Regions from separate parts of the Gracilibacillus xinjiangensis genome, predicted to be linked through region 3. Evidence: riboswitches for the same ligand, from Rfam matches in the RefSeq annotation. Region 3 holds a riboswitch; each other region holds the start of a gene.
The links. A riboswitch is a leader RNA that binds a small molecule or an ion and turns the genes downstream of it on or off. The one in region 3 is predicted to bind thiamine pyrophosphate.
Positions count from the first base shown of each region.

Region 1: linked by a shared signal. The riboswitch ahead of ACFOY7_RS08855 (thiamine phosphate synthase) and the one ahead of tenA (thiaminase II) in region 3 are both predicted to bind thiamine pyrophosphate.
Region 2: linked by a shared signal. The riboswitch ahead of thiD (bifunctional hydroxymethylpyrimidine kinase/phosphomethylpyrimidine kinase) and the one ahead of tenA (thiaminase II) in region 3 are both predicted to bind thiamine pyrophosphate.

Region 1 covers NZ_JBHSDT010000004.1:1,001,991-1,009,914, forward strand. Annotated here, with positions in the region: gene ACFOY7_RS08835 (ABC transporter permease) at 1-798, shown strand, start outside; gene ACFOY7_RS08840 (hypothetical protein) at 948-1,121, shown strand; gene ACFOY7_RS08845 (M20 family metallopeptidase) at 1,178-2,347, opposite strand; gene ACFOY7_RS08850 (ferritin-like domain-containing protein) at 2,453-2,899, opposite strand; TPP riboswitch at 3,051-3,151, shown strand; gene ACFOY7_RS08855 (thiamine phosphate synthase) at 3,251-3,877, shown strand; gene thiO (glycine oxidase ThiO) at 3,861-4,976, shown strand; gene thiS (sulfur carrier protein ThiS) at 4,994-5,197, shown strand; gene ACFOY7_RS08870 (thiazole synthase) at 5,200-5,970, shown strand; gene ACFOY7_RS08875 (MoeB/ThiF family adenylyltransferase) at 5,924-6,982, shown strand; gene ACFOY7_RS08880 (disulfide oxidoreductase) at 7,250-7,672, shown strand; gene ACFOY7_RS08885 (thioredoxin family protein) at 7,674-7,924, shown strand, end outside.
Region 2 covers NZ_JBHSDT010000003.1:62,083-70,006, reverse strand. Annotated here, with positions in the region: gene ACFOY7_RS03315 (organic hydroperoxide resistance protein) at 189-608, shown strand; gene ACFOY7_RS03310 (hypothetical protein) at 655-777, opposite strand; gene ACFOY7_RS03305 (hypothetical protein) at 805-1,104, opposite strand; gene ACFOY7_RS03300 (CynX/NimT family MFS transporter) at 1,174-2,355, opposite strand; gene lepB (signal peptidase I) at 2,539-3,087, shown strand; TPP riboswitch at 3,134-3,242, shown strand; gene thiD (bifunctional hydroxymethylpyrimidine kinase/phosphomethylpyrimidine kinase) at 3,339-4,154, shown strand; gene thiM (hydroxyethylthiazole kinase) at 4,156-4,959, shown strand; gene thiE (thiamine phosphate synthase) at 4,959-5,621, shown strand; gene ACFOY7_RS03275 (type 1 glutamine amidotransferase domain-containing protein) at 5,658-6,182, shown strand; gene ACFOY7_RS03270 (DUF456 domain-containing protein) at 6,326-6,808, shown strand; gene thiD (bifunctional hydroxymethylpyrimidine kinase/phosphomethylpyrimidine kinase) at 6,826-7,611, shown strand; gene ACFOY7_RS03260 (ABC transporter ATP-binding protein) at 7,874-7,924, shown strand, end outside.
Region 3 covers NZ_JBHSDT010000001.1:282,021-289,944, forward strand. Annotated here, with positions in the region: gene ACFOY7_RS01300 (BCCT family transporter) at 1-6, opposite strand, end outside; gene ACFOY7_RS01305 (acetylornithine deacetylase) at 225-1,496, opposite strand; gene tenA (thiaminase II) at 1,489-2,190, opposite strand; TPP riboswitch at 2,299-2,398, opposite strand; gene ACFOY7_RS01315 (SDR family oxidoreductase) at 2,951-3,868, opposite strand; gene ACFOY7_RS01320 (hypothetical protein) at 4,005-4,175, shown strand; gene ACFOY7_RS01325 (spore coat protein) at 4,462-4,938, opposite strand; gene ACFOY7_RS01330 (hypothetical protein) at 5,054-5,251, opposite strand; gene ACFOY7_RS01335 (GntR family transcriptional regulator) at 5,514-5,891, shown strand; gene ACFOY7_RS01340 (ABC transporter ATP-binding protein) at 5,891-6,760, shown strand; gene ACFOY7_RS01345 (ABC-2 transporter permease) at 6,754-7,362, shown strand; gene ACFOY7_RS01350 (YqjF family protein) at 7,482-7,924, opposite strand, start outside.

The sequences.
Region 1 (7,924 bases), on a different contig from region 3:
TTAATACTATTGATTGTAAAAGGGTGGAGCTTAACCGCCAATTGGTGGATGTTAAAAGTTCGTGACAATTCAATGAGAACAATGGATATCATTGTCCGCTATTTACTGATCAGTGCATTAATCTATTTTTTTATAAAACAAGAAACATTGCTGTTGATCATTGTTACAGTATTGTTAATGGTTATATTCTCCTATAATTTAGCCCTGTCAAAGAGGCAAAAGGCGATCAATTGGGAATTATTAATTGAGCGAGATTATTTAAGAATGCGGTCATTTTACCGTTTGGCTAATATGTTTACAGATGTACCGCATTTAGAAACTTCTGTTAAGAAACGGACGTTTTTTGCTCGTCTTTTAACAGGATCTGTACCATTTGATCAAAAAAACAGTTACACTTATTTATTCCGATTAACAAGTGCAAGAAGTAGTGAATATTTTGGTATCTATACCCGTTTATTAATAATTGGGGCATTGCTGATTTTCTTTGTTCCAAATATATGGCTTAAGCTTATCTTTGCTATTTTGTTCAGCTATATGACCATTATCCAACTAATGCCACTATGGAAGCATCATACAACAATTCTTTGGCTCGATTTGTATCCTGTCTCGCGAAAAGTCCGTCAACAGGAGTTTGTTAAATGGCTTCAACAATTAATGGCAGTGCAAATGTTATTGTTTGCGATTTTCTTATTAATAGTAGAAAGTTACTTAACGGGCGGATTAATGGTAGTTGCTTCAATCATCTTTACTATTTTCCTTATTCCGAAATATGTTCATACAAAGATTAATCGAAGATAAAGAGGGATGAAACATAACAAAAATAGAAAATCTAACAACCGAACAATAAATACACAAGTATATATCACTCACTAATGTACTAATATAGATAATGCTAGCTCACCGCTGGGGAAAATACTCGCTTTCCGTGGGCAACACCTCAGCTTTTAATGGTTTACAAGACGAATAAGTGGAACAACGATCATCCTGTAAAGACGGCATCACGTAAGGTAAGTTTAGGTTTGGTCATCCATTCCATAGAAAGTCTCTCTTCTAAAGCAGTAACCTGGCATATAGAGGATGATAGATCCTGGAAAGCAAATAATCCGGACAAATTCAGTTGAACCGTCCGGATTATAGTATGGATTAACTCCTTTTGCCAGCCTCTTTTGTAGCGGGGTTAGAGTAGATTAGCTTCCATTACTGTACTAATTAATGTTTTGGCAGCAATCTTCATCGCTCTTTCGTCAAAGTCAAACATTGGATGATGATGTGGTACAAATTGGTCTTTTTTTTGAGCACCAGTAAAGAAAAATGCCCCAGGTCTTTCTTCTAAATAATATGCAAAATCTTCACCGGTCATACTCGGAACACTCATTTCAGCGCTGTTTACTTCTTCCAAATTTTCCGCAGATTGAATAATTAGTTCCGCATGGATGGAGTGATTGACAACAGGACGATAGCCTTTTTGATAATCAAATGTATAATCTGCATCATAGCTTTGGCATGTGCCTTTAATTATCTTTTCCATTTCAGTAATAATCAGTTGTTGTAATTCTGGATCAAATGTTCGGACCGTTCCTTCCATTACTGCTGTATCCGGTATAACATTATAGGCGTTCCCTGCATGAAATTTGCCGATAGAAAGAACTGCAGTAGTCAATGGATCTAATTTTCGACTAACAATCTGTTGTAAATTAGTGACAAGCTGTGACCCAATGACGATGGGATCTTTCGTCTGATGCGGGATTCCTCCATGCCCGCCATTCCCTTTTATCGTAATGGTAAACTTATCCGCAGCCGCCATAAAATTTCCTGGTGCTGTTTGAACAATTCCATAAGGAGTGTTTGTCCAAAGGTGTGTACCATATACATAATCTACTCCGTCCAGGGCACCATCAGCAATCATTGGCTGAGCACCGCCAGGAGCTACTTCTTCTGCATGTTGATGAATAAATATAATCGTGCCGGGAAGTTGTTCTTTATATTTATTTAGTACTTTCGCAATAGTTAGTAATGTTGCGGTATGACCATCATGGGCACATGCATGCATAACCCCTTGATTCTTTGAGCGATAAGGGACATTTTTTTCGTCTTCTATTGGAAGGGCATCAAAATCCGCTCTTAGAGCAATCGTTTTACCGGGTTTAGCACCAACAAGTTTTGCAACAACACCATTGCCTCCAACACTTGCCCGGAAAGGTATGTTCAATTTGTTGTAAAATTCCTGAATATATTTGGCTGTTTTGTATTCATGGAAAGACAGCTCGGGATGCTGGTGTAAATATCGGCGGATTTCAATCATCTCATCATAATTATTATCTATTTCCTGAAATAATTCGTGAAGCATGGTTTCCCCTCCTTTTTCGAGTAATTATAACATAGCGGGAAAAAGAAAACAGACTTCCAGATTGTACTGGAAGTCTGTTTTCTATCTATAAATAATGGGAGAGGGTTAGCTAAAAAATGATTTGTCTGAAAGTAATCTTGCTGTTTCTTCTTTATGGTGTGTTTCATCTGCAATCATATCATCTAATTTTACAACCAGTTCTGTAAATCCTAATTCTTCTGCTTGTTTTTTACGTTTTTCATATCGTTCAATTGTTTCTGTTTCCGCTTTTAGTGTAGCTTCTAACATTTCCTGTACATCCGTTAATTGTTCTACTTTTGCAGGAGTAGTTGTAGGCGTTCCACCTAATGTTTTAATCTTATCTGATAAGTATAAAGCGTGTCCGATCTCATCATTAATTTCATCTTCAAAAAATGGTTTTAATAATGAGCGGTATAGTCCTGAAACCACTGATGCGTGATACGTGTACATGATAGTTGCAGCATATTCGTTTGCTAAATCAACATTCAATCCATCTAATAACTGTTGCAGTTTTTCTTGATCTTGTGCCATTTGTAATAACATCCTTTCATTATTTTCTTTCTAATATATATCTTCCCATATTCGAGTAAAATAAACATTTGACATGAATAGATATTGGCGGGAATTCCAATTATATGTTATGCTGTATATGTAAGCGATATATCCTTTAATTGAATAATTGATTGAACACTAGGGGAGCCTTATGCGGCTGAGACGAATTTATTCGGACCCTTTGAACCTGATCTGGTTAACACTAGCGGAGGGAAGTGGTGGAACAAGTGAGTACTTTACTTATGAAATCATAACACCACTCTTCTTTACTGGAAGGGTGGTTTTTTTCTGCCATTTTCCTCACTATATGGATGGATTGGAGGTTTTGCTATGAAAGGGATTCACCTGATCACGAATGGAAAATCAACAAAAAAGGAACTAGCACAATTAAGAACGATGCATCATTATTTTGATTATATTCATGTAAGAGAAAAATCAAAAACTGCTGCAGAACTAATGCAAATACTTGATTTCTTAGCAGGTATCGGTATCCCATTATCTAAAGTCATCATAAATGATCGAGTTGACCTTGCTGTGATGAAAGGGTGTACTGGTGTTCAACTAGCTTACAATAGTCTGCCGGTAACATTAGTGAAAAAACAATTTCCAGATTTAAAAATAGGTAAATCTGTACATTCAATCGAAGAAGCTTGGAAAGCGGAAAAAGATGGTGCTGACTTTATTTTATATGGACACATCTACCACAGTAAATCGAAACAAGGAGTAAAGCCTAGAGGAATTCAAGCATTACAGCGTGTTGCAAAATCTATCTCCATCCCAACAATTGCAGTGGGAGGAATCCATCCAGAGCAAGTGGAGGAAGTCTTGGGTGCAGGGGCAAAAGGATTAGCGATGATCTCCGCTTTTTGGGAATCGCCTGCGCCTTTGCAAGCGGCAAAGGCTTATTATGAAAGATTCAATCATTGGGAGGAGGAACATTTTGAGAGAACATTATGATCAAATTGTTGTAGGTGGTGGCGTAATTGGTTGTTCGATTGCTTATCAATTAAGCAAAAGAGGATATCGGGTCCTGGTAATAGAAAATGATGTAATCGGAAGTGGTGCATCAAGTGCTGCTGCAGGTATGTTAGGAGCACAGTTGGAATTCTCTTCAGATAGTGCATTATTTCACTTTGCAAGACAAAGCCGTGCTTTTTTTCCTGAATTGTCAAGGGAATTAGAAGAAGCGAGTGGAATTAATATTGGATTAATCCAAAAAGGAACGATGAAGTTAGCATTTACTGAGAAACAATTGATTGAATTGAAAGAGATTGCCAGGTTTCAAGGAAAAGCTGGTGAGTCAGCTCTTCTCCTTACCCAGAAGGCTGCGTTATTAAAAGAGAGAAGATTAACAGGAAATTTCCTTGCTGCTTTATTTTTTCCTGATGATGGTCAGGTTTCTGCCCCTCAATTAACACTAGCTTTTGCTAAAGCTGCACGAAACCATGGAGCAGTGTTGTTAGAACATACCCAAGTTAGTGAATTGATCGAACAGGAAAATGGCCTAAAAGGTGTAAGAACAACAAATGGTCTATATTATTCTGATCAAATAGTGATGGCAACAGGTAAAGATACAACCAAGTGGTTACCTTATGATTTAGCTATTACTCCTGTAAAAGGGGAATGCATTTCGGTAAGACCAGACCAGCCATTAATCGAAAGTACGATATTCTCTGATGGATGCTACTTAGTACCAAAAAATGATGGCAGCATTATCATCGGTGCTACATCTCTTCATGGTATTACAGATAAAACGGTTCGTGTGAAAGGTGTACAACAATTACTAACAAAAGCAAGGAAAATTATCCCTGCTATCGAACATGCACAGTTAGAGCACTTCTGGGCAGGAATTCGACCACAAACTAGCGATGGTTTTCCTTATATAGGAGAGGTGCCTGGCAGGGATGGAGTATATGTTGCTGCAGGGCATTATCGCAATGGCATCTTGTTGTCACCGATTACAGGAATGATGGTAGCGGATTTAATCGAAGGAAAAGCAGCTGCTAAATATGCTGCAAGCTTTGCTCTAAACAGAGTGCAGCGAGCATTTGTGTAAAGGGTGTGTTATCGAAGATGAAGCTGATTATTAATGGAGATCCATTAGAATTGCAAACAGATGTGAAAAATATAGAAGAATTAATCACAGCTTTAGGCCTAACTGACAAATCATTAATTGTAGAACACAATCAAACCATATTAAAAAAACAAGATCATAAGAAAGTAAGTGTCTCAAATGGAGACCAATTAGAAATCGTACATTTTGTTGGAGGAGGATAATCATGTTAAAAGTAGGGAAATTTCAGTTCACCTCAAGATTATTGTTAGGAACAGGAAAATATCCGGATTATGAGATACAGAAAAAAGCTGTAGAGGTTTCCGAGACGGAAGTATTAACCTTTGCTGTTAGGAGAATGAATATCTTTGATGCAGAGCAGCCGAATTTCTTAGAAAAAATTGATCTGAAAAAGTATCGCTTTTTACCAAATACAGCAGGAGCAAAAAATGCTGAAGAAGCTGTTCGTATTGCGAAGTTGGCTGATGCGTCCGGATTGTGTGACATGATAAAAGTAGAGGTAATTGGCTGTGATAAAACATTATTACCAGACCCTGTTGAAACTTTAAAAGCGACGGAAATTTTACTGGAAGAAGGATTTACGGTATTACCATATACTTCTGATGATGTTGTTTTAGCTAGAAAGCTTGAAGAACTAGGTGCACATGCAATTATGCCTGGAGCTTCCCCGATTGGTTCCGGCCAAGGCATTATTAATCCATTAAATTTAAGATTTATTATCGAACAGGCAAATGTACCTGTCATTGTTGATGCAGGGATTGGTTCTCCTCGTGATGCGGCTTATGCAATGGAATTAGGAGCAGATGGCGTGTTATTGAATACTGCTGTATCAGGTGCCGATGATCCAGTGAAAATGGCAAAAGCTATGAAACTGGCAATTGAAGCAGGAAGATTAGGATATGAAGCTGGCCGAATCGGGAAGAAGCAATATGCCATCGCAAGCAGTCCTCAGGAAGGGATTAGTGTTGGTGGATAATCGTTATCATAGACAAATATTGTTTGAGCCGATAGGTAATAAAGGGCAAGCGATGGTGGAGAATAGTCATGTACTGATTATTGGTGTTGGTGCACTTGGTTCAAGCAGTGCAGAAATGTTGGCGCGAGCGGGTGTTGGTAAATTAACATTAATTGATCGCGATTATGTTGAGGCAAGTAATCTTCAAAGACAGCAATTGTTTACAGAGCAAGATGTGGAACGGCAAACACCGAAAGCAATTGCAGCGCAACAAAGACTGAAACGGGTAAATTCAAGTATTGTGATTGAAGCAATTGTAGAAGATGCTGGTGTAGATGAACTGGAGAAGATTGTACCGCAAGTTGATCTAATCATTGATGCAACAGATAATTTTGACACACGATTAATCCTTAATGACATTGCTCAAAAACATAAGAAACCGTGGATCTATGGTGGATGTGTTGCAAGTTATGGTGTTACTTTTACCATCATACCTGGCTTGACACCATGTTTACATTGTTTGCTTGATCATATTCCTAATGATGGTGCAACATGTGACACCGTGGGGATTATTAGCCCTACAGTACAAATGGTAGTTGCCCACCAAATGACAGAAGCGCTAAAAATTTTAACCAATCATTTAGAAGCATTATCAGGAAAATTAACCGGATTTGACTTATGGAAAAATGAACGAATGGAGTTAGAAGTGAAACGGTTAAAAGATGATCAATGCCCTTCATGTGTACTTGGAGAGTATCCAAACCTCTCTTACGATGCCCAAATGAAAACAGCTGTTTTATGCGGTAGGGACACTGTCCAAATTAGAGGGAATCATCGGAGAGAGATGGATTTGGATCAACTAGTGGTACATATTAACCGTCATTCACCAGTCAATGTAAGGAAAAACGCTTTTCTTATTTCTTTTGAAGTAGACAGTTATCGAATAGTTATTTTTAAAGATGGCCGTACTTTCATCCATGGTACGAAAGATATTGTTAAAGCAAAGAAAATCTATTATCAATATGTAGGTTAAGAAGGGGAGCAGCTCATAGGGTTGCTTCCTTTCTTTGTGAGATTAATAGTCTTTCTATGTAAATGTTGACTGATAAGCCTTTTACCATGCATATTTCTTTGCCGTTCTATTATAGAACAAAGCGAATGTGCCTTTTTGCATCAAAGTAATTAAATCTCTCGAGTAGTGAAATTTGACGAAACTGTGAAACATATTAGTTAAATGTCTCATATGTTTGTTTTTATAATTGATCTATGTATAATAAAATGGTGGAGGAGAGGTGTATAAATGGATAAGAAAAAAGAGACGTTACTGTTTATTGCATGGGCGCAAAGTTTAGTCGCGATGTTAGGCAGTTTATTTTACTCAGAAGTACAAGGATATATACCGTGTGAACTATGCTGGTATCAAAGAATATTAATGTATCCACTTGTATTGATTTACGGCTATGCCCTTTATAAAAAGGATATTCGCTATGCTTTTCCCGGACTTATAATGAGCGGAATAGGAATTGGTGTATCTACTTATCATTATCTTATTCAGCAAGTGCCGAGTATGTCATCAGCAGGGGATGCTTGTGGACTAGTTCCATGTAATGGAATTTATGTGGAGTTCCTTGGATTTATAACGATACCGTTCCAGGCACTTATCGCATTTATCGTAATTTTTGTTATACACCTTGTCTTAATTGTACAACAAAGGAGAGTTTAATTTGAAAAAGATGATCATCTTTGTACTAGTGCTCGTAGCAATATTCGGAGCACTATGGTTTGTCGTTAACTATCAAAACCAAAAAGCATCAGAGGGAAATCCATATAATAAATCGAAATTAGACCAAGGCACAATTGATCAATTGGATGATCCAATGTACCAGAATCAAATCTTGCCAGATGAACTGGCAGAGAAATTAGAAAACGGTGAAGATGTTACGGTATATTTCTATGACCCGAACTGTATCCATTG
Region 2 (7,924 bases), on a different contig from region 3:
CAACAAATATTACTTCCTATTTAAATATGGCAACATTTATATCATGTGTAAAGTAATTTGTTTTTAAACCATTGTAAGTCATTATGTGGAAGTTTCCGTGTTTAATTATTGGTAGTTAAGGTATACAATTGGTAGAATGTTATATAAGGACCTTAAATGGTTTAATTTTGTATAAAGGAGTGGATAGAATGAGTAACGTACTATTTACGTCAAAAGCAACAGCAAAGGGTGGACGAGATGGCCATGTGAAATCTGATGATGGTATTATCGATGTTAATTTAATCAACCCTGCAGGTGGTGGAGAAGGACAAGGGTCGAACCCTGAGCAGTTATTCGCTGCAGGTTATTCTGCTTGTTATGATGGGGCATTGAATCTAATGGCATCTAAGCAGAAAAAGGAAATCGATTCTACAATCACTGCTGAAGTTAGCTTGTTAAAGGATGAAGCAGATGGTGGTTTCAAGATCGGTGTTGTACTAAATGTGGAAATTAAAGGTGTTTCCCAAGAGGAAGCGGAAGAATTAGCGAAAGCAGCTCATGATTTCTGTCCATATTCTAAAGCTACTAGAGGAAATATTGATGTAGAACTAAAAACAAAAGCAGTTTAAACGTTTAAAAACGCACACCATTTTAGGTGTGCGTTATTTAATCAACTTATTTTACTCGATTATGAATTAGATCTTGAAATGCGTGAAAGATTTCAATACCTTGATAGACTGTCACAGATAATGCTGTTATGGAGAACATAGCGATCATTGCGATACGAAACCAGATCATTTGTATTCCTCCTCTCCTCTATTTTTATTACTGATGGGAGAGAATCAAATAATTTGACTGGTAAAATCTCGCTGTTAATGTCCTTTGTATAAATAAGTAGTGGATAATCAAGCTTTGGTAACAAATTGCTACAACCAGCAGTAAGATAATAGGTATATAGTTATTTATATATTTATCAGAACCATTGTTTGTTGGGTGTAATTCTTTGTCTTGTATATCTTTTACTGTTTTCAGATTTACTGCATGTTCTGTAGAATTATTTTCATATAGTTGGGCTGGTGCGAAAATGATTAGAAATATAAGTGCCAGGGCAATTAATTTCTTCATTTCTTTGCCCCCATTCTAAATAATTAAGTAAGTATTCATTATATGCCTGAAAGGAAAAAAAGTAAATAATTATAATACATATTTGTTCCGGCTTGCTCCCACACCAAAAGCAACCATAATAAGTGAGACCAGCAATATAAAGGTAATTGCCGAATTCCAGTTACCTGTTAGGTCAAACATAAAGCCAATAAAAATAGGTCCGATTGATGCCAGAAGATAACCAAATGATTGAGCCATTCCAGACAATTCTGCCGCTTGTCGAGCGTTTTCTGTTCGTAAACCTAATAGTGCAAGTGCTAAACTGATACTTGCTCCAAGAGCGAATCCGATTAATGTTATTAAGAGTGTGATTAAAGCAATGGAAGGATTGAAGTGCAATCCGCTGTATCCAATAATGGCACAGGCTCCGAATACATATACAACAACTTTTTGATCTTTTAATTTGCCAGCAATAATAGGGGTTAGGAAAGTCGCTGGTAAGCTGATCAATTGCATGTATGCAACAAACCATCCAGCTGTTGTCACATCGTATCCCTTCGCTGTTAAGATCTCAGCTAACCAGGAGATGGTCACATAAAATAAAAAGGATTGTAACCCCATAAAAAAAGTTACTTGCCATGCAATCCCTGAACGTAATAATCTCTTGCCGCTTGGTTCGAATAATTTCACCTCATGTTCTGCTGGTGAGTTTCTCATAGCAACAAGCCAAATGATAATACCTATAACTGTAATAATACCCCAACTAGCCAAGGTAATATTCCACCCTAATCCGTAGTCAACTGTTAAGGGTACAGAAAAACCTGATCCGAAAGCGGCAAAAATAGACATAGATGTTGTATATAGTCCTGTCATTAAACCGATTTTCGTTGGGAAGCTTCCTTTAATTAAGCTCGGCAGAATAACATTGATAATCGCTATTCCTACACCTACTAATGTTGTGCCAATGTATAAAAATAGTAAAGTAGCAAGTGATCGGATTAAAATGCCGCTAAGTAAAATAATTAACCCATATAAGAGTGCTTTTTCATTTCCGGTTTTGTTTGCAATTCTAGGGGCAATTGGTGATATGAAGGCAAATGCTAATAATGGCAAACTTGTAATCAAACCTACATTCCAATTATCAAGAAGTAGTTCATCGCGAATAATTCCAATAATAGGCCCTACAGAGGTTATTGCGGGTCGTAAATTAAATGCAAGAATAATAATTCCTGTTATAAATAGACTGTACTTCCATTTTTGGTTGGTTGGCATATTTCTGCTCCTTATTTCCTGTTTTTTGCTCGATTGTATTGTTTAGATAATTTAAATACACTATACAATATAAATTTATGTTAAAATAAGTAAGTGGATAAGACTGAGCTGCAATGCTTATAAGAATAACATACTCCAATTATTTAGGAAATTTTTTGATATCATAGTGAAAGAAGGTAGACAATGGATAATAAATTTGTTGCTGAATTATTGTCATGGTTGAAAGCATTATTGATTGCTGTGGTCATTGTGTTATTGTGCCGTCATTTCTTGATTACACCATCAATTGTGAAAGGTGAATCAATGTTGCCTAACTTAGAAGATGGCGACAGGATTATCTTAAGTAAAATCAGTCAAATCGACCGCTTTGATGAGATTGCATTTAAAGCACCAGATACAGACGATAATTATGTCAAAAGAGTAATAGGTTTCCCTGGTGATACAATTGAAATGAAAGATGACCAATTAATCATTAATGGGGAAACATTTGAGGAAGAATATTTGGATGAACATAAAAGTAATTTAGCTGAAGGTGAAAAACTGACACCAGATTTTACTTTGTATGAGTTGACTGGGGAAGAAGTAGTTCCTGAAGATACATTTTTTGTATTAGGTGATAACCGTAAAGTTAGTAAGGATAGCCGCTCATTTGGTTTTATTGATAAGGATTCGGTAATCGGTGATGTCAAAATGCGTATTTGGCCACTAAGTTCATTTGGACTTATTAATTAGTTCACTTGATAATTTAAGTTTCTGCTTTAATTGGACAACTAAATATATAATCCGCTAGGGGTGCCATTCGAATGGCTGAGATGAGAATAGTGTTTCTCGATCCCTTTGAACCTGAACTGGTTAACACCAGCGTAGGAAAGTGGGATAGGTTAAGAAGAATAGAGCATATTCATAGAACCGTTCCATTTCCAATGGAACGGTTTTTTCTTTTTAAGATTTTGATTGGATTAGAAATTAGGGGAGGTTTTTGTATGAAAATAAGAAGTGCACTTACTATCGCAGGTACAGACCCATCAGGTGGTGCCGGAATTCAAGCCGATTTGAAGACATTTCAAGAGAGAGAAGTGTATGGAATGAGTGTGATTACCTCTGTTGTTGCCCAAAACACACTAGGTGTTCAACAAGTAGAGCACTTGCCTGTCTCTTTTATTGAAAAACAATTTGATGCAGTGTGGGAAGATATCAAGCCGGACGCTGTGAAGACTGGTATGATTTCAACAATTGAAATGATGGAGCTAATTGCTGGGAAATTAAGAAAAGCAGATGTCCCGTATGTAATTGATCCTGTAATGGTTGCTAAGAGTGGGCACACATTAATGGAGGAGAAGTCTCGATCAGTTATTCGCAATTTACTTATCCCATTATCAACAGTTGTCACTCCAAATGTCCCGGAAGCGGAGTTCTTAGTAGAATTTCCAATCAGTACACTTGAAGACGCGGAGAAAGCAGCGAAATTAATTGTTAAAGAGCTTGGAGCAAAAGCCGCTGTTGTAAAGGGTGGTCACCTTGAAGGTGATGCAAAGGATGTGCTTTTTGATGGGAAGGAATATACGTATTTTACAACAGAAAGGATCGATACACATCACACGCACGGCACAGGCTGTACGTTTTCTGCGGTTATTACAGCAGAGCTGGCGAAAGGTAAGTCTATTAAACAAGCAGTAGAAATAGGAAAAGGATTCATTACTGATGCAATTAAATATTCTTTACAATTAGGAAATGGAAATGGACCAACTAACCATTGGGGATATCGATTAAAAGGGTTACCGAGTCAGGAGGAGAAATAGGATGACATATTTTTTAGATAAAATAAGAGAGCAACAACCATTAATCCATAATATCACTAATTTAGTTGTTACTAATTTTACTGCAAATGGATTATATGCATTAGGTGCCTCGCCTGTAATGGCAAACGCAAGAGAAGAAGTGGAGGAAATGGCTAGCATTGCAAATGCATTAGTGTTAAATATAGGGACACTGACAAAAGAACAAGTAGAGGCAATGATTATAGCGGGGAAGGCAGCGAATAAAGCGGGAATACCTGTTGTGTTAGATCCGGTTGGGGCTGGGGCGACAACATTTCGAACAAAATCAGCACAGACCATTTTGGACCAAGTAAAGGTAAGTATCATACGGGGAAATGCGGGGGAAATTGCTAATTTGGCGGGCGTTTCTGCAGAAGTGAAAGGTGTCGATGCATCGGGGGACTTTGACATGGAAGAATTATTGCAAGTGGCATACGAGCAATTACATATACCGTTAGCGATTACTGGGGCATTAGACTTCGTTACAGACGGAAAAGATAAAGCAATTATTTCGAATGGTCATCCATTATTGACGAAAGTTACGGGAGCCGGATGTTTACTGTCATCGGTTGTTGCTGCATTTCTGGCTGTAGAGAAAGAAACTTTTAAAGCAGCGACAAGAGCAATTAGTTGTTATGGTATAGCTGCAGAGGAAGCTGCTTCAAAAGCTAGTCTACCTGGTGATTTTCAAGTCGAATTACTTAATCAACTTTATGCAATATCTGAAGATGTATTAAAAAGCAAGGAGAAAATTTTAGTGAGTCGATTAGGAAGTGGTCACGCTTGATGAATCCGGAATTACTGCAAGTATATTTCATTATGGGTAGTAATAACACACAAAGAGATCCATTAATCGTTTTAGAAGACGCGTTAATTGGCGGTATTACTCTTTTTCAATTTCGTGAAAAAGGAAAAGAAGCACTGACTGGAAAGAATAAGCGAAATTTAGCTATTGAAATGAAACGATTATGCCATAAATACAATGTCCCTTTTATTATAAACGATGAAGTTGATTTAGCTCTGGAAGTAGAAGCGGATGGTGTCCATGTCGGCCAAGACGATGAGCCACTAGTCGATTTAAAGAAAAGGTGTCCGCAAGATTGGATTTTTGGTGTTTCGGCAACGAATGAGGCAGAAGCTTATCAAGCGATGCAAGATGGGGCGGACTATATTGGGGTAGGCCCCATTTATGGTACCCAAACGAAAGAAGATGCGAAACAACCGATTGGAGAGGAGGGATTGGCTTCCATTCGGTCAATAGTTGGAGGGATACCCGTTGTGGCAATTGGCGGGATTAAACTTAGCCATGTTTTTCGCCTAAGAAGAGCGGGTGCAGATGGTGTTTCTGTTATTTCTGCTATCAGTCTGGCAGAAAAACCAACCGAAACAGCAGAGCTTTTCCGAAAATATGCTGAGTTCATGCCTTCTTATTCGAAATGTATGCAGTAATTTTGATAAACTATAAGAAAAGGAGGTATAAACCCTATGCGTTTAGAAGGAAAGAAGGTTATTGCATTATTGGAGGATGATTTTGAGGATTTAGAATTATGGTATCCTGTTTTACGTTTGCGTGAAGAGGGGGCTGCAGTTGATTTAGTTGCAAAAGAAGCCAATAAGAAATATATTGGGAAATATGGTGTTCCAGCCGAATCTGACTATGCATTTGCCGATGTGAACGCTGAGGAATACGATGCTGTTTTGGTTCCGGGCGGATGGGCACCGGACAAACTTCGCAGATACCGGGAAGTGTTAGAGATGGTGCGAGCTATGGATCAAGCGAAAAAGCCGATCGGGCAAATTTGTCATGCAGGCTGGGTGCTGATTTCCGCCGGTATTCTTCGTGGAAAGAAAGTAACCAGTACACCTGGCATTAAAGATGATATGACAAATGCGGGATCATTATGGTTTGACGAAGCGGTAGTTGTTGATGGACATATCGTTTCAAGCAGAAGACCACCTGATTTACCACCATATGTAAAAGCATTTGCTGATATACTGGCAGAAAAATAGTTCAAAGAAGGGCCTTGCAAAACGCAGGGCTTTTTCTGTTAGTTGGCTTATAATTATGATAAAATTTTAATATTGCCTGACTGGTGAAGCAATCTTTCAGATGAAAGTAAAACTATTTAGAGCAGACTTAAAGGAGATAGTGAATGGATATTTTATGGTGGCTATTAATTATCGTGGCTTTTGTTTTATCTTTTGTTGGAATTGTGTTTCCGATTATCCCATCTGTCTTAGTGCTGTGGATTGGCTTTTTTATTTATCAATTTCTCCTTACCTCAGAAAATATCGGGTGGGTCTTTTGGATTGCAATGGGAATATTGACAATAATCCTAATTGCTGCTGATATAATTGCTAATAGCTATTTTGTTAAGAAATATGGCGGCTCCAAATGGGGGGAGCGGATGGCGGCAATAGGTGTAATCATTGGTTCCTTTATTATTCCGCCATTTGGGATAATTGTGGTTCCGTTTCTGTTGGTATTTTTGTCAGAGATTATTCAGCAAAAAGGAGCTGATGAGGCGCTGAAGGCAGCGTTTGGCTCATTGTTAGGCTTTTTAAGTGGAACAATTGCTAAAATCGTTATACAACTTGTAATGATTATCTGGTTTTTTATAGCTGCAATGTTTTAACAACGAGGTGTTGTCAAGTGAAACGAGTGTTAACTATTGCGGGTGCAGCTGCACAAGGAAGTGCGGGTATACAAGCAGACTTGAAAGTTTTTCAGGAAAGAAAGGTTTATGGAATGACAGCAATAACAGCAACAGTGGCGAATAACTCCAAAACAAAACAAGGAATATTTTTACGGTCTATAGAGGAAATTGAAGCACAAGTATATGCGGCGCATGAGATGGTTGGAGTGGATGCAATGAAAACGGGTATGCTCTTCTCCAAAGAGATCATAGACCGTGTGGTCGAGCTTTTAAAGGAGTTCTCTGCACCTGCGCTGGTTGTAGATCCAGTAATGATAGGGAAGATGGGCTCCCAGCTCTTAGCAGATGATGCAATTGAAAGTTTAGTAAGAAATTTAGTGCCTTTAGCGACAGTGATTACACCTAACCGACTGGAAGCTGCTCGTATGTTAGATGATAAAATACCTGAAACAAAGCAGGAATTAGCTGAATATGCGAGACGTTTATCAGATTTAGGAGCGAAAGCTGTGATAGTTAAGGGTGGAGTAATTAACAATAAGGCAATAGACGTACTGTATGATGGGGAGGAATGCATATCGATCGAAGAGGAAGCGATTGATACGATCCATACAAGTGGTGCGGGTTGCAGTTTTGCTGCATGTTTAACTGCAGAATTAGCTAAAGGGAAGTCGTTAAGGGAAGCTGTGAATATTAGTAAGACATTTGTTCATCAAGCGATCAAGGATAGTTTATCGTTTGGAAAAGGGGTCGGATCTGTAAACCATGGAGCCTATCGAAGCTAAAAAAAATGGCAGCTAACAATGTATGTTTGCTGCCCAAAGTAAAGATAGAACAAATAAGATAGACTAAACTTAACATTATATAAAGAAATGAATAGCTATGCAGGCTATTCTTTTTTTTTATCATGTCAAAATGTTAAGTTTTATAACATGAAGTGTTATATACACTATCATAAAACATGCTTTAGAAAAAATCAAGGGAAAATGAAACTTCCAACAATTTTTATCGTATAGATTAGTGTGAAAATGTTGGAGGTGTTGGCAAATGGAACCAGCGATGAAATTGGTTAATGTCCGTAAAAATATTGGGAAGAAG
Region 3 (7,924 bases):
ATTCATTGGATTTCCCCTTTCTGTAAACTGTGTATTTATCAAGAAAAAATGCTCTGTCATTAGACTAGTTAACTGATACCACGTCTTTTAAGTTTGTAAACAAAAAAGAAGACGACCAATAACGACGATCATCTTCTTGAAAAGCAGGAATGGTTTGCTTAATCATTTGACTTATTTTCTAGATTACACATGTTATCTCGATAAACCCTGTTTTGTTGCAAATCTCACATAATCTTCGGTTTATTGCACCATTCTAAAATAAATGTAAGCAATGTTTTTGTAAAAGTTAATAGCTCTTCCAGTTCTACCTTTTCATCAACAGAATGGGCTTCTTCTAATTTCCCAGGACCATAAATAGCAGTCGGGATCCCTGCCTCATGGAACCAGCCTGCATCAGTAACTGATTTAGACATACCGATTTCTGCAGGGCTGTTTGCTATCCTTTCATGACTTTGTTGGAGAAGTTGAATAGCTGGGTGTTCTTTATCAATATCAGCAGAAGGAAAAATTTCACCACGATCCTCAATCATCGATCTTCCCCCCCACCGAAATTGAAGGGGGTTCTCTGTGAACCAGGGATCATTCCCTATCGATTTGGTTAAATGATCTTCTATTTCATTAACTACAGTTTGATAGCTTTCATTCGGATAGAAATGAACGGTAACCCATAAGCTACATTCATCTGCAACAAATGCTGCATGTCTGCCCCCTTCTATAACTGCTGGGTTAATGGTATTTGTACCTCGTTTAAAACCGGGATAGCTTTTCAATTCCGACCATTGTCTCTCTAAATCTTGCAAACTAGCAATAATTTGCATCATCTTCTCAATCGCACTAGCACCTTTATTAGGGTTTTCTGATTGGTTTAAATCTGCCCTCATTGCGTCATGAAACACTTCTTTACTCTTTACAGTGATCCATCCAGTAATAACACCACCTTGTCCTTGAATTTGACAATCACTACTATCAACAACCAGCGCAAAATCTGATCTGTAACCTTTCTCTATACAAGATAACGTACCTGCTTCTCCCGCCTCTTCACCGATAACTGTCTGGATTTGCAGATCTCCATTTAAGGATACGCCTTGCTCATTTAAAATTTTTACAGCTAACAATGTTGCAGCAACTGCACCCTTCATATCCGCTACACCACGACCATAAACATAACCGGATTTCTCGGTTAATTCAAACACGGGTACCGTCCAATTCGCTTCATCTCCCACTTCTGCCACATCAATATGTCCATTAATTACCAGACTGTTGTACTCCTTTTTATTTTTCCCCTCCTTCATTGCAACCAGATTGGGGTCATTTGGGAACACATCCCAGCTAGTTGTAGTAAATCCTTCGTTTTCTAAAAAGTCGGCAATATATGTTTGAAGTTCTCCTGTATTTCTAGCAGGTGGACTAACTGTTGGAAAGCTAATTAAATCTGCAAGAATTTGCTTTAATTCATCCTGATACTCATCTACTAAGTCTACTGTTAGATTAGCCAAACTGTTTCTCCCCTCTCACGTTTACTGGCCATTGCTCTTTTTTCTCAACCATATTCCAAAACATGTATTCAAATTGGCTAGTTCTAATGACAATCTCCTCTAATCTTTTTAATTCTCGTTCTGATTTTCCTTTTGCTTGTTGATTCATTAGTCTTTTGCACTTTTCAGCTAATTCTGTAAATTCATCTGATGCATACATATTCACCCAGCTGCTGTAGAAATTGTCATCTAATGCCCCAGGCCATTCAGCGAGTGATTTACCAATAAAATTATAGCTCCACTCACATGCAAGAACTGCTGCTATTACATTTTCCACTCCACCTCGTTGAGATACATTTAACATATAACTAGTGTAAGCAGTAGTAATGGCGGAAGGTTCTGTTGTCTCCAGTTCTTCTGCTGTAATACCAAAGTCCGCTGCATAATTACGGTGGAGGTCCATTTCCATATCAAGTACACCATGCAGTAATTTTGCAAAGACAGTCATTGTCTCCAAGTCTTCTGCTTTCGCACTGCCTAATGCAAATAATCTAGAATAGTCGATTAAATATACATAGTCCTGTTTTAGCCAATGCTTGAATTTCTCTTGGTTTAATGTCCCTTCTCCAATCCCCTTTACAAAGGGGTGTTCCAAATAACTCTTCCAGATTGGTTCGACACGTGTCCATAAATGTTCTGTAAATAAGTTGCTCATTATTTCCCTCTCCTTTTTAAAAAGATTTACTAGAGGAACAAAAAACCCATCACCAGTTAAGGAGATGGGTATAGCATTTAAACTACAGATTTATTGTTACATCCATAATTATTTGCCACTCCACTTCCCTACGCTAGTGTTAACTAGATCAGGTTCAAAGGGTCGACCTTTCATCTCTCAGCATTTACATGCTCCCCTAGTAGAAACTATATTTAATTGTTAATTATTAGTATAAAGGATAAGCAATGGTAATTCAAATCCCGCTGCGGAATACGTAATAGTTGAATAATGAGGTAAAAGATTGGATAAACGAGTATAACCCCTTCGAAAAAGCTCCAATAGCATTTCCTTTTATTTTGTCACCAATATTTAGCTTTTCAAATTCCGCTTTGGAGATTTCAGCTATTTCTTAATGGTAACTTTCGTCAAGGCAGCCTCCTCAAGTACAGCATAATAAGTAATTCTTCCAAAAAGATCATTAAATACAGTTTTCCCCTCCACTTTCATCTCTGTCTGTCCTTTTCTTGATTTCTTACCAGTTCAGCTAGTTCCATTGATTCATTAATCCAACAAGATAAAGGCAACAAATATAACAAAACCAGTGATATGTAGAAAAAGTCATGCTAAAAATTCCATTAGAAATCTCCTTTAGCGATGATAATTAATAATTATATAACTGAACAGGGATTTAAAACTCCCATTGGAAATTAGCACAGTAAAGACTGTTCTCTACTGAGCTATTCCAAACGGAGATATTACTTCACCCAAAAACCTGCCCACCATTCACATGCAAGGTTTGTCCTGTTACAAAACGGGAGTCATCTGAAGCAAGATATACAAAGGTTGGGGCAAGCTCAAATGGTTGACCATCACGGTTCATCGGATTAAGCGCAAGACTAACTTGGTCAGGGGAAAAGCTTGATGGGATTAATGGTGTCCAAAACTTCCCAGGTGCAACGGCATTTACTCTGATTCCTTTTTTGACCAGGTTCCTCGCAAGGGCCCGTGTAAAACCGATATTTGCTCCTTTTGTAGCCGTATAATCGATTAATTGTTCGTTCCCTTCAAACGTAACTACAGAAGAGGTATTTATGATCGAACTTCCCGCACTTAAATATTCTAGCGCTTTCCTTGTTGTATAGAAATGGGAATATATATTCACTTTAAACGTATCATCAAACTGTTCGTCAGTAATATCTTGCAAATCTAATTGTTGGAATTGGATTCCTACATGATTGCAGAGTATATCGAGTTGCCCAAACTTTTTGACAGTGCTTTCCACAATAGCCTGACACTGCTGTTTTACTCGCAAATCCCCTGGCAACAGTAAACAACCTTTCCCTATTTCTTCAATTCTGGCTTTCGTACGATTGGCATCCTCATGTTCATCTAAGTAGGCAATCGCTACATTGGCTCCTTCCTTAGCAAAGGCAATCGCAGCTGCTGCACCTATACCACTATCACCACCTGTAATAAGGGCAACTTTCCCCTCTAGCTTCCCACTCCCTATATAGTTAGGATTTTCAACAATCGGCGCCGGTACCATTAGTTTCTCTACTCCAGGCTGTCTATATTGACGTTGCTCCGGAACCGTCAAGGCAACCTCTTCATATCGCGTTATTTCCCCGTAATTAGGATACATTGGATAATAATCAGGATTTAGTCTTTTTTCAGACATTGTTAAATACCCTCCTCCACTCTTTTGTATGGATTACTTTATGTTTAATAGGCATCCGCCGTGTTTGTCCCATTTAAAATAGATACTGGCTCGAATTTCACATTGGCGCATATTTTAATAAGTGGAGGTGATAATTATGGAATATTACTATAATCCAAAAGTACACTATTTATTGATGAATGAATCCTTCGGAAAAGACACCATTATATATGATCATAATAAGAAGCCATTCTACGGACCGAAAATTGGACTTAGACCGCCTTATTACTGTAACCCGCGTTATGAGCAAAACTATCCGCTAATTTAATTAAACTTCATGGGTCTGTTTTCCCCATCGTCCGTTCCCTTCCATTACGGTAGCTATAATTCCTGGTATTTCCTGATTCACGAAATACCCTATGTGATATTTTCCAGACGGTTACTCACGTTTATTAACAAAATCATACTCTTTTTTTACTAATTAAGAAAATATATGTAAATATTTTACCCACCTAATTATCCAGTTGCATCTTCCAAAATAAGGAGGCCTCCGCTAAGTGGAGACCTCCTTATAGGAGATAAACAAATTATTAGAGATAAAAGATTTGAGATACTTATAAAATGTCCAGGCGGGCAACCAATGCGAGTAATACTTGTAATAACACTTGTGCGTTTACTGCAATATCAGTGTCAGTTGTTGTGATTTTTACCCCTCTAGAATTTTCTACATAAGTTTGTTGTTTATTCACTTGACTAGACTTAATCTTTTCATGGAGATCTTGGGTAATTCTTTCCGCCTTATCACTGTCCGCAATGGAAATACTAATGACCAAAGCTATAGCAGCTTGGAGTCCAACCTGTACATTTAGTGCAGCCTGCGTATCCGTTGTAGTGACTTCCACATCACATGAATCTTTAATAATTATCGACTCAAAAGATTCCTGTACAGTTTTGATTTCTTGATTTGCCTCTTGAGTATCATCACTTTGATCGAATGGATGGCACATACTAGTGTCCAATGCATTCCACCTTTTCGTTTGCTTACTATTTCTGCCTGTATAGTAAACAGGTCTTCCATTAACGTACTTCATTTCTGTCATAGTAACACTCCTTGTCATTTTATATAATTAATATATGTCGGTATAATCTTATTGCAAAGGCTACTTAACTAAGGATATAAACAAATATTTATTTTTAAGAAAGTAATTACTTTTCATTATTTTCTTGTTTCGATTGCAAAGATTGCACACTCTTTTTTAATTCATCTACAAGATTTTTTAACTGTTCCCTGTCTTCTTCACTAAGCTTTTGACTATCTAATTGAACATTGTGACGTTTCAGAGTTGTTCCAACAAGCATATCGATAATTTTCTCCGATGTTTCTTTAAAATTACTGTCGCTCACCCAATTCACCTCCCATAATTGAATGAATTATCTTCTTTCTCTGATACCTTATGTATCTAATCCCTTATGAGTAAGTGCCTTTACCTATTTTTCAGTCAATTTCCATTTCGCACCAATAAAAATAATATAACCATAAAACCAGGATAAGAAGCAGCACCCCCTCATGAGTTCATTTTTAAGGCAAATTATTATTGCATATCATTCTATATTTGTGTATATTGTATATAGAGTATATATACAATATTAAAAAAGAGGTATTTGCATGCACATCATCATTTCCAATAATTCGAAAGAGCCTATTTATGAGCAGATTTATGTCCAGATAAAAAAGCATATATTGAGCAATGAATTGCAGGCCGGCCAGGCTTTGCCATCAATGAGGCAATTAGCAAAGGAGTTAAATATTAGTATTATTACAACAAAAAGAGCATATGAAGAGCTTGAAAAGAATGGATTTATTTTTTCCATTGTTGGAAAAGGTTCGTTCGTCACAGAACAAAGTAATGAGATGATACGGGAGCGGAAAATGCAAGTAATTGAGGAACAATTAACGGCTGTGATCCAAAACAGTAAAGAAATCGGGATAAAATTACCGGAACTGAGAGAACTGCTCTCCATGTTATATAAGGAGGATACATAATGGAAGATGTCCTTGAACTGCATAATGTAAATAAGACTTTTAAAGGTTTTCAGATAAAGGATTTATCTCTATCTGTAAAAAAAGGTTTCATAACAGGATTTATAGGAGGAAATGGCGCAGGTAAATCCACGACAATTAAGATGATCCTGAATTTATTACAACCGGATAGTGGCACAATTTCTGTTTTTGGCTTAGATTACAAACAGAATGAGAAAGAAATCAAGCAGCGAATCGGATTCGTGTTTGATAACAATATATTTTATGAGCATCTAACACTGAATGAAATGAAACGATTAATAAAACCTGCCTACCATAATTGGAATGACACTATCTTCAATCAATATGTAGACATGTTTGGGCTATCTTTAAAGAAAAAGCTAAAGAATTTTTCAAAAGGCATGATGATGAAGGCTTCTTTAACATTCGCATTATCTCACAATGCTGAATTAATCATTATGGATGAGCCAACATCGGGGCTTGATCCAATTTTTCGCAGAGAATTATTAGAAGTTCTTCATGATCTCATGCAAAATGGTGATAGAACCATCTTCTTCTCGACACATATTACAACAGATTTGGACCGGATAGCGGATTACATTACCTTTATTCATAATGGACACCATGTCTTTACGAAAGAGCAGTATAAAATTGAGGAAGAATACGCGATTGTTAAAGGGGATACGGATTTATTAGATCGGGATACAGAACAAGAATTTGTCTCAATACGAAGATCTAATCATGGTTTTGAAGCATTAACAACGAATAAACAGCGTACAGAAACTGTCTTTGGTGATACTGTCATTCTCGAAAGACCCACACTTGAAGATATTATGCTATATACAAAGAAAGGAACGGAGACAATATGGTAAACCTTGTTATAAAAGATATTTTCCTTCAAAAAAACGGATTATTCATTTTATTACCAGCTTTAGCTATCTATTTATTTATCGGTACTTCCTCTACCTGGATAAGTATTGTATTTTGTATCGCTATCATTATGGATGCCTTTGCAAAAGATGAAAATACTTCCTCTCATATCTTATTAAACGCCCTGCCATATACACGAAAGGAAATCGTTAGTTCCAAATATATTGGTGCATTTGTTTTTGTTAGTCTAGTGCTCATCACCATTTCTATTGGACATTGGATCAGATATAGAGATTTTATACAGTTGGACCAAATATTGCTCACAATTGGTATTGTTCTATTGTTTATCTCATTTGCATTTCCATTTTCTTATCAATTCAAAAGTAAATATTTATTAATGACTTCAGGTGTTGTCTTTGTCATTTATATGGTTATTGCTAACACTTTTATAGTCGACTTGAATGACAGAATAAGAAATTTAGTACAAACAGTGTTGTCATTAGATAATTCACAATTGTACTTAATAATTATATTATCAGTTGGGTTGCTCTATTTGTTATCATGGATGGTTTCAGTCCGCATTTATAGCAGGAAAGCATTTTAGTACAAAAGGTTAGCATCAATTTATTTCACCCTATCCTTAATGCCCAAAATTAATAAAAAGCGCACTTTTGTGCGCTTTTTTTACGGGAAGTGAAAACAAAAACGAAAAGAATGATTATCTCAATCCACCTTCTTTATTGGCCAGAACAAAACACGTCTGGAATAGGCGTAATGAAAGACAGGTTTTCCAATGATGGTATCTTTAGCAAAATCTGGAAGTATACTTTCTTCTTCTATTTCTACCTCTACATCCTGAACTTTCCATGGCCTATGATGAATACCTACACTATATAAAGAATCATTTCGTTTGGACCACAGGAAATATCTTTCCAAAAGCCAGTGACTCAGACTGTTCCTTTCCGGATAATATGGTTCTGAGATTGGACGATAGCTCCCTTTGAAAGCTTTTGATGACCTTTTTCTTCTACAATAATAATAAAATGTATTTCCTTTTTGTTTCATGTCCATCTTGGCATAAACATATGGTAATGTAGCTGCTCGTGCTCCTAGAACAGCTGGAAATTTATCTGCATCCAAACTGAAGAAATAAATTCCCTTTGTAT